Linked DNA regions of Methylomonas sp. 11b. The protein of the gene in region 1 interacts with the protein of each later gene in a pairwise test. Links are inferred from orthologs where the notes say so. Each region holds a gene or a part of one and is shown on either strand. Other genes may lie near its edges.

Evidence for each region.
Region 2: the proteins of panC (region 1) and METH11B_RS0100110 interact in binary tests that used the Escherichia coli proteins (3 or more experiments, as listed by UniProt). The link is inferred for Methylomonas sp. 11b from one-to-one orthologs.

What each region holds. Positions count from the first base shown.
Region 1 is NZ_KI911557.1:3,396,592-3,400,221, forward strand. What follows is about bases 334-3,229. They hold panC (pantoate--beta-alanine ligase), read right to left. Parts: upstream 2,260-3,229; coding sequence 1,408-2,259; downstream 334-1,407. Other genes in these bases: fliW (flagellar assembly protein FliW), read left to right, coding at 424-882; panD (aspartate 1-decarboxylase), read right to left, coding at 929-1,309; panB (3-methyl-2-oxobutanoate hydroxymethyltransferase), read right to left, coding at 2,264-3,073; folK (2-amino-4-hydroxy-6-hydroxymethyldihydropteridine diphosphokinase), read right to left, coding at 3,070-3,229. In the rest of the region: more of folK, read right to left, coding at 3,230-3,573; polynucleotide adenylyltransferase PcnB, read right to left, coding at 3,560-3,630. UniProt on the Escherichia coli protein: Catalyzes the condensation of pantoate with beta-alanine in an ATP-dependent reaction via a pantoyl-adenylate intermediate.
Region 2 is NZ_KI911557.1:17,027-20,591, forward strand. What follows is about bases 145-2,975. They hold METH11B_RS0100110 (NUDIX hydrolase), read right to left. Parts: upstream 1,897-2,975; coding sequence 1,393-1,896; downstream 145-1,392. Other genes in these bases: dmeF (CDF family Co(II)/Ni(II) efflux transporter DmeF), read left to right, coding at 145-560; METH11B_RS0100100 (class I SAM-dependent methyltransferase), read right to left, coding at 523-1,182; METH11B_RS0100115 (TetR/AcrR family transcriptional regulator), read left to right, coding at 1,965-2,594; lplT (lysophospholipid transporter LplT), read right to left, coding at 2,533-2,975. In the rest of the region: more of dmeF, read left to right, coding at 1-144; more of lplT, read right to left, coding at 2,976-3,565.

The DNA.
Region 1 (3,630 bases):
CGGAAAACGAAAAAGGCGGAGGCAGGCTAGGCATGGACTCAGACCATTCCGTAAACAGCCCTCCGCTGTCTCGAATGATCTTCCGGGCCAGTCTCCGGGCTTATAAGTGGCTTTACGCCTGATCTACGACCTTCCCATGCAAAGCGCACAGTGGCAAAAACGCAGCTCTTTACTTATCTACCGTTGCGGGGGCAGCGTCGGCATGGGCGGTTAAAACCGCCGCACCGACTTCCTGTTTAAGCTTGGCCGAGAAAACGGCGCAAACACCTGAAAGAAGCGCGCAATTGTAGGGAGTCGGCCGCGATAAAGCAAGAATACCTGGTAGTTACCGACAATCCGCATTGCAAATACCCCTTTCCGTGCTATACATTGGTGCATTGATTAATGCTGTTAACTTAGACTTCAACGAATACGGGCGGGACTATGGAAATTCAATCGAAATTGTTAGGCAACCAAGACATCAATCCGGACACTATCATCAATTTTCCGCGCGGCCTACCCGGTTTCGAAGATCAGACCCGCTTTAAGTTATTTCATCAGGAAGGCAGCGAAATAGTGTTTTGGCTGCAATCGGTCGATAACGCGGAGCTAACCTTTTCCGCGGCGCATCCGGCCAATTTCAACATCAATTACAACTTTACGGTAACTGATCCGGAAGAAGCGCTGTTGCAAATAGAGCCGGGCGACGAGTTGGTGATTTTAATTCTACTGCACAAGGACAACGAGCAGGATAACGGCAAGCCGACTATCAAAGGCTCAATCAAGTCGCCGATATTGATCAACGCCAACAAACGCATCGGCATGCAAAAAGTATTGGTGGCTATTGAGCAAAGCATCACCCTGACCGAGAAAGTCAGCGAAATAGACGTATCGGAAGCTTAAAAATGCAAATAACCGCCGGAGACTGAGTCGCCGGCGGTTATTTAAATCAGGCGGCCTGAACAGGAATGGAATGACTGGAATGGCTAATATGATTGTTGCCGTCGAAATACACCAAAGTCGGCTTGTAGTTCTTCAGTTCCTTCTCATCTAGGCTAGCGAACGCGCAGACGATAATCAAATCGCCAGGACACGCCAACCTTGCAGCTGCGCCGTTAATCGAAAACACACCGGAACCTTCTTCGGCGCGAATCGCGTATGTGGTGAAGCGCTGACCATTGTTAATGTTATAAATATGGATTTGCTCGTATTCCCTAATCCCGGAAAAATCCAAAATTTTGCCGTCTATAGCACACGATCCTTCGTAATCCAGCTCGGAATGCGTTACCCGCGCACGGTGTAACTTAGCTTTAAGCATGTTTATGTTCATGGTAAACAAGGTCGAATACTAGGGCCGGCGATTATGCCTGAATTTAACCCTGCTATCAAATTTAAGCATTAGCTTTTACAGGCAAAAAAACAGTAACGTCAGATACTTGTTTTAGAAAAGTAGAGGTTATCGATTAGACGCGTCTTGCCCAGTCTGGCAGCAGCCAAAATCAGCAGATTAGAGTCGCTAGCGTAGGCAGGCAATAAATCCGCGCTACGACAGATACTGAAATAATCGACGGCAAAACCGGCTTGTTGCAGATTCTGCCGCTGCTTTTCAGCCACCGCCGGATAATCGTCATAGCCTGCCAAAATATCATCGCGCGCTGCGCACAAGGCTTGATAGAGCTTAGGTGCCTGTTGTCTTTGTTGTTCGGATAAATAGCCATTGCGAGAACTCATCGCCAGACCGTCATCTTCCCGAACCGTTGCCACGCCTTGGACGGTAACCGGTATATTCAAATCAGCAACCATTTGCCGAATTAGCGTCAGCTGTTGAAAATCCTTCTCCCCCAGCAGCAGCACATCGGGCTGCACCATATTCAATAGCTTGCAAACCACCAATGCCACGCCGTCAAAATGCCCGGGCCGGCTGGCCCCGCAATGCAGGGCCGACAAGCCGCTGACTGAAATACCGGTTTGCGTGGTTTGCGGATACATTTCAGTCACCGACGGCAAGAACAGTAAATCAGCACCGCTGGCTAGCAGTTTTTCCTGATCCTGCTGTTCGGTGCGCGGGTAACTGGCAAAATCCTCGTTCGGTCCAAATTGCGTGGGGTTGACGAAGATACTGACCACCACTTTATCGGCCCCTTGCCTCGCGGTGCTAACTAGTTTGATATGCCCGGCATGCAGATTGCCCATGGTCGGCACGAAACCGACGCTTTGCCCGTTTTGCCGCCATTGCAGGATTACCTCTCTCAACGCGGCGACGCTGGTGACTATTTGCATACGCTTAATAACTGTGTTCGGATGCTGGAAACTGCGCGGATTTTACCGCTTGATGATACAGGCGCACCGCCTCTTCTATGCTGGAGGCGTCGGCCATAAAATCTTTGGAAAAGCGCGGCCGCTTGCCGGTGCTGATATTCAGCATGTCGTACAGCACCAACACCTGGCCATCGCAATCAACACCAGCGCCGATGCCGATAGTGGGAATACTCAGCCGCTGACTTATTTCGGCGGCTAGCTGCGCTGGCACGCATTCCAACACTAAAAGACCGGCGCCCGCTTGCTCGATTTTTTCCGCATCCGCCACAATTTGCCGGGCTTGCTGTTCTTCACGCCCCTGCACTCTATAACCGCCTAAGCGATTTACGGATTGCGGCAACAGACCCAGATGGCCGCAGACCGGAATGCCTTGATCAGCTAGAAAGCGGATGACGTCGATCTTGGCGCCTTCCAGTTTAACCATTTGCGCACCGCCAGCCTGCATCAAGCTTGCCGCATTAAGCAATGCTTGCTCCGGCGTGGCATAACTGGCAAACGGTAAATCGGTAACGATAAAAGCTCGCTTTCTGGCCATTGCCACGCTACGGCTGTGATACACCATATCGTTCACCGTGACCGGCAAAGTGCTGCCATGCCCTTGAATCACCATGCCCAATGAATCGCCGATCAGCAGTACATCGATGCCGACCCGGTCCAGCAGCGCGCTGAAACTGGCGTCGTAAGCAGTCAGGCAACTGATTTTCTCACCGGCTCGTTTCATCGCCGCCAGATCACTGATAGTCAGCGTTTTTAAGGTATCGGCATATAAACTCATGCGGTTATTTTCCGCAAGCCGTCGGGTGGACAAGCTGCCAAGAGTTGCGACAATGAATCCAGGCCCGGAATCTTCAAATCGCTGCTGGCCACATCAGCCAAGGGGTACAGCACAAAGGCGCGCTTGGACAACTCCGGATGCGGCACAATCAGGTCCGGTTCATTAATGCTCTGTTGCGCGTAAAGCAATACATCCAAATCCAGCGTTCTAGCTCCCCAACGCACACTGCGCAGCCGGCCATGCTGGTTTTCGATTTGCTGTAATTGTCTGAGCAAAGCCAGGGGCTCCAACTCAGTAGAAATTCGCATTACCGCATTGACATAATCGGGTTGATCTTGCGGGCCAACCGGTGTGCTACGGTACAAGGGAGAAAAGGCAATTTCGGCCACGCCCGGCAAGGCCGAAATTTCCAGCCTGGCCCGATTGACATGATCGACAGAGTCTTCGAGATTGCTGCCCAAGCCAATATAGGCCTCGGCAGCTGACTTAGCTAGCGTCATTGCCGACGGGGGCTGGTTTGCCTCGAGAACGGTACCGGCCGGTTTTTCGGTTACGGG
Region 2 (3,565 bases), 3.4 Mb from region 1 along the record:
TACGAGACCATCACGATCATCACCATGGACACGGGCATAATTCTCACCATGACCATGACCATGACCATGACCATGACCATCACGATGACAATGAGCACGATCATCGTCCCCATCATCAGGATCACAATCTACGGGCTGCCTATCTGCATGTAATGGCCGACGCGCTAACATCGGTATTAGCCATCGTCGCTTTGGTTGCCGGCAAATATTACGGCTGGGTATGGCTGGACACGGTGATGGGTTTCGTCGGCGCGACAGTGATCCTGGTTTGGGCTTACGGTTTAATCAAAGAAACTAGTCCGGTCTTGTTGGACCAAGCCATGAACCCTAAATTTACCCAAGCCATACAAGCTGTGCTGGAGGATGACGGCGAATGCCGTGTCAGCGATCTGCATGTCTGGCCCGTTAGTGCGAATCATTATGCGGCAATCGTGGTTTTGGTCACCCAGCAGCCAAAATCGCCCAGTTATTATAAGAATCTATTGGCCAAATTCGCGCAGCTCGACCACATCACCGTGGAGGTCAATCGTTGTAATGGCGAGGATTGCGTTGCAGAATAATCGCGTCGTTGCCGATGAATTCAATTTGGCAGTGGTAATGCGCTGCTAACCAACGAAATGTTGGCCGCGAAAAAAAAGCGATGTGGGTTTGATCGTTTTTGTAATGCCATTTGGCAAAGGCTTCGGCATCAATGACCAATTTGGTCATAATGCCCAGCCAGCCGCCGGGTTTCAATAACTCAAATAGTGCGTCGAATTCGCGTTTTGGCGCACGAAAATGCTCTACCACCTCGGTGCAGACGATAAAGTCGTAGGTTTGGTGCAGGCGCTCAGGAAAGTCCGCATAGAAGGGATCGTAGACACTTATTCGATGCCCTTGGGCTTTTAACAGTCTTGCGAGCGCCGGACCGGGGCCGCAACCGTAGTCAAGGCCTGCAGAATTGTTCGGCAATCTTTCGAGCAGAGGGTTTGCCAAGCGCGATAAAAATTCAATGTAGCCCGGATCGTCGATGGAGTTTTGATGCAGATCATAAATAGCCTTTTCCTGGCTTGGCGATAAATGCTGTGTGCAATCGACATATACCAGTAAGCAATTCTGGCAACGCTTGTAATCGCGTTGGGAGTCACTGTGAAAATGATGGGTATTGAGACTATTACAGAGTGGGCAGGATAGTGCCGGCATAATTAATTTGGGCTTTTGCTTGACGCGTGGGTGATATGCTGTAGAATGCGCCGCTCTCTACTGCGGAGCGGTAGTTCAGTTGGTTAGAATACCGGCCTGTCACGCCGGGGGTCGCGGGTTCGAGCCCCGTCCGCTCCGCCACTTTCTTGTTTTACCCGCGTTTTCATTTCATCGCTGACGTGGCAATCATCATGAATATCGGCATACATTTTAGTTTGCGATATTCCTAAACTGTTGCCAGATAATTTTGAATGTAAGTGTCAAAGTCGGATCATTAGCGGCTACTCGCTCGTCCAAGATAACTTGATCCACCCAGCAACCTTCATCGATTTCATCAGTCGCCAGATCAAACGGTCCGTTATGCCGGCAGCGGTAGACCTGAATAAATTCCATACCTAAATCGGTGCTAGGCTCCAGTTTGAATAAGCCTTCCAGGCTCTCGGCAGATACGCCCAATTCTTCCTGTAATTCACGCGGCGCGGAACAGGCATAGCTTTCGCCGGCGTCGACGTGACCTGCCGCTGAGGTATCCCATAAGCCTTTGTTCAGATCTTTTTTCATTGAGCGCTTTTGCAGAAACAACTGGCCCGCATCGTTGAAAACCAGAATATGCACGGCCCGATGACGCAGTCTGTTGGCGTGAATCACTGATCTGGGTTGTTGGGCAATAACGGCATCGTCTTTATCGACGACATCGAGAAGTTCGTTGTGCATGTAAACTATCGATTCCTGAGGCAAGGTCGTGTATGGTAGCTGTTTTTAGTGCATGTCGCAGAGAACATATGGCAAGAAGAAGCGAACATAGTCAGGAACAAATCAAGGAAATGGTGTTGGTCGCCGCAGAAACCATCGTTATAGAGGACGGATACAGCGCCCTGACGGTGCGTAAAATCGCGATGGAAATTGGCTATACGGTGGGCAGCATTTATATGGTATTTGCCAATATGAACGATTTGCTGACCCACGTCAAAGGCCGGACACTGGACGAGTTGGCTAAACAATTGCTCCACTGCGTACCGTCCGCCAGCGTCGAGGAAAATATTCTTATCTTGGCGGAAACCTATCTAAATTTTGCCGCCCAGCATTTCAATCGCTGGCGAATGATCTTCGATATCCAGAGTGAGGAGCCTCAGCCTGACTGGTATCTACAAAAAGTGGAGCAGATGTTTGCCATTGTCGAGGTGTTGTTTATACAGCTTACGCCAAGTAGCTCGTCCGAGCAAAGCCGGCTGGCTGCCAGAACCTTGTGGAGCGGCGTGCATGGGATCTGTATTTTGTCTCTAACCGCCAAACCGCAAGTCAGCGATATTGAAGCATCCAAGCTAAGCGTGGATTTGCTAGTGCAAGCCTTTATTCAAGGTTGGAAGGCGCTTGCTCCACTTCAGGTAAGTGCCAAACCACCAGAAAAGTAGCCGCCAGCAGCAGCAAACCCAGGCCGATTAGCGCGGCAATTGGTGTTACATGTTCGGCAGCAGCCAGGGTATAGCCGCCGACCGACAATAACATTGCCACATTCTGGAAAAAATTCTGCATCGCTACCGCGCCGCCGCTGCCTATGCTTTGTTGACCAAGGTCCTGAAGTGCCGCATTGATCGGTACGATAAACATGCCGCCGGCCATACCCATTAAAAACAACACAAAACGCGCCGGCCAAACCGCCTCGGTAAAACTCAGGGCGATGATAAAGATGCTCATCAAATAGGCCGGGATTCGAGCGCGACGTAAATGTTCCAGCGGAATCAAGCGCGGGACCAGGACCGAACCGGCGATGATGCCGATAGCCAAAAATAGCGTCAGATTGGCTATGTCGCTGGCATTATGCGTCATCAACACCAACGGCGCCCAGGCGATGATGATGACCCGCACGCTGGCAGCAGCCGCCCAGAATAAGGACGCGCCAAGCACTGCGAACCGTGAGCGCGGCATCGCCAGAAAAGTTTTAACTTCCAAGTAGAACAGCCTGACTTTCGAGCCGGATGGTGGCGTTTTACGCAAACCAATCGGCAAGAATAGGGTGGTTGCAGCGGAAATCAAAAACAAGACTATTGTGGCAATCAAGGCCCAAGTGGTGGAATGATCGGCCAGTTTGGCCCCGACCACCATGCCAGTTAATATAGCCAGAATTGTCGAACCTTCTATCCAGCTATTGGCTTTGACCAGGCCGTCGTGGCCTGCTAGTTCCGGCAAAATGCCATACTTGGCCGGACTGTATAAGGCAGCGCCGACACCGACCAGACAATAAGCCAATAGAGGCTCGACGTGAAATAACAACAAGCCGGCACCGCAAGCCTTGATCAGATTGGCGACAATCAACACCCTCGATTTAGCATGGTTGTCGGCAAATCCGCCCACCCAGGGAGCCAAGACCACGAATGCCACCAGA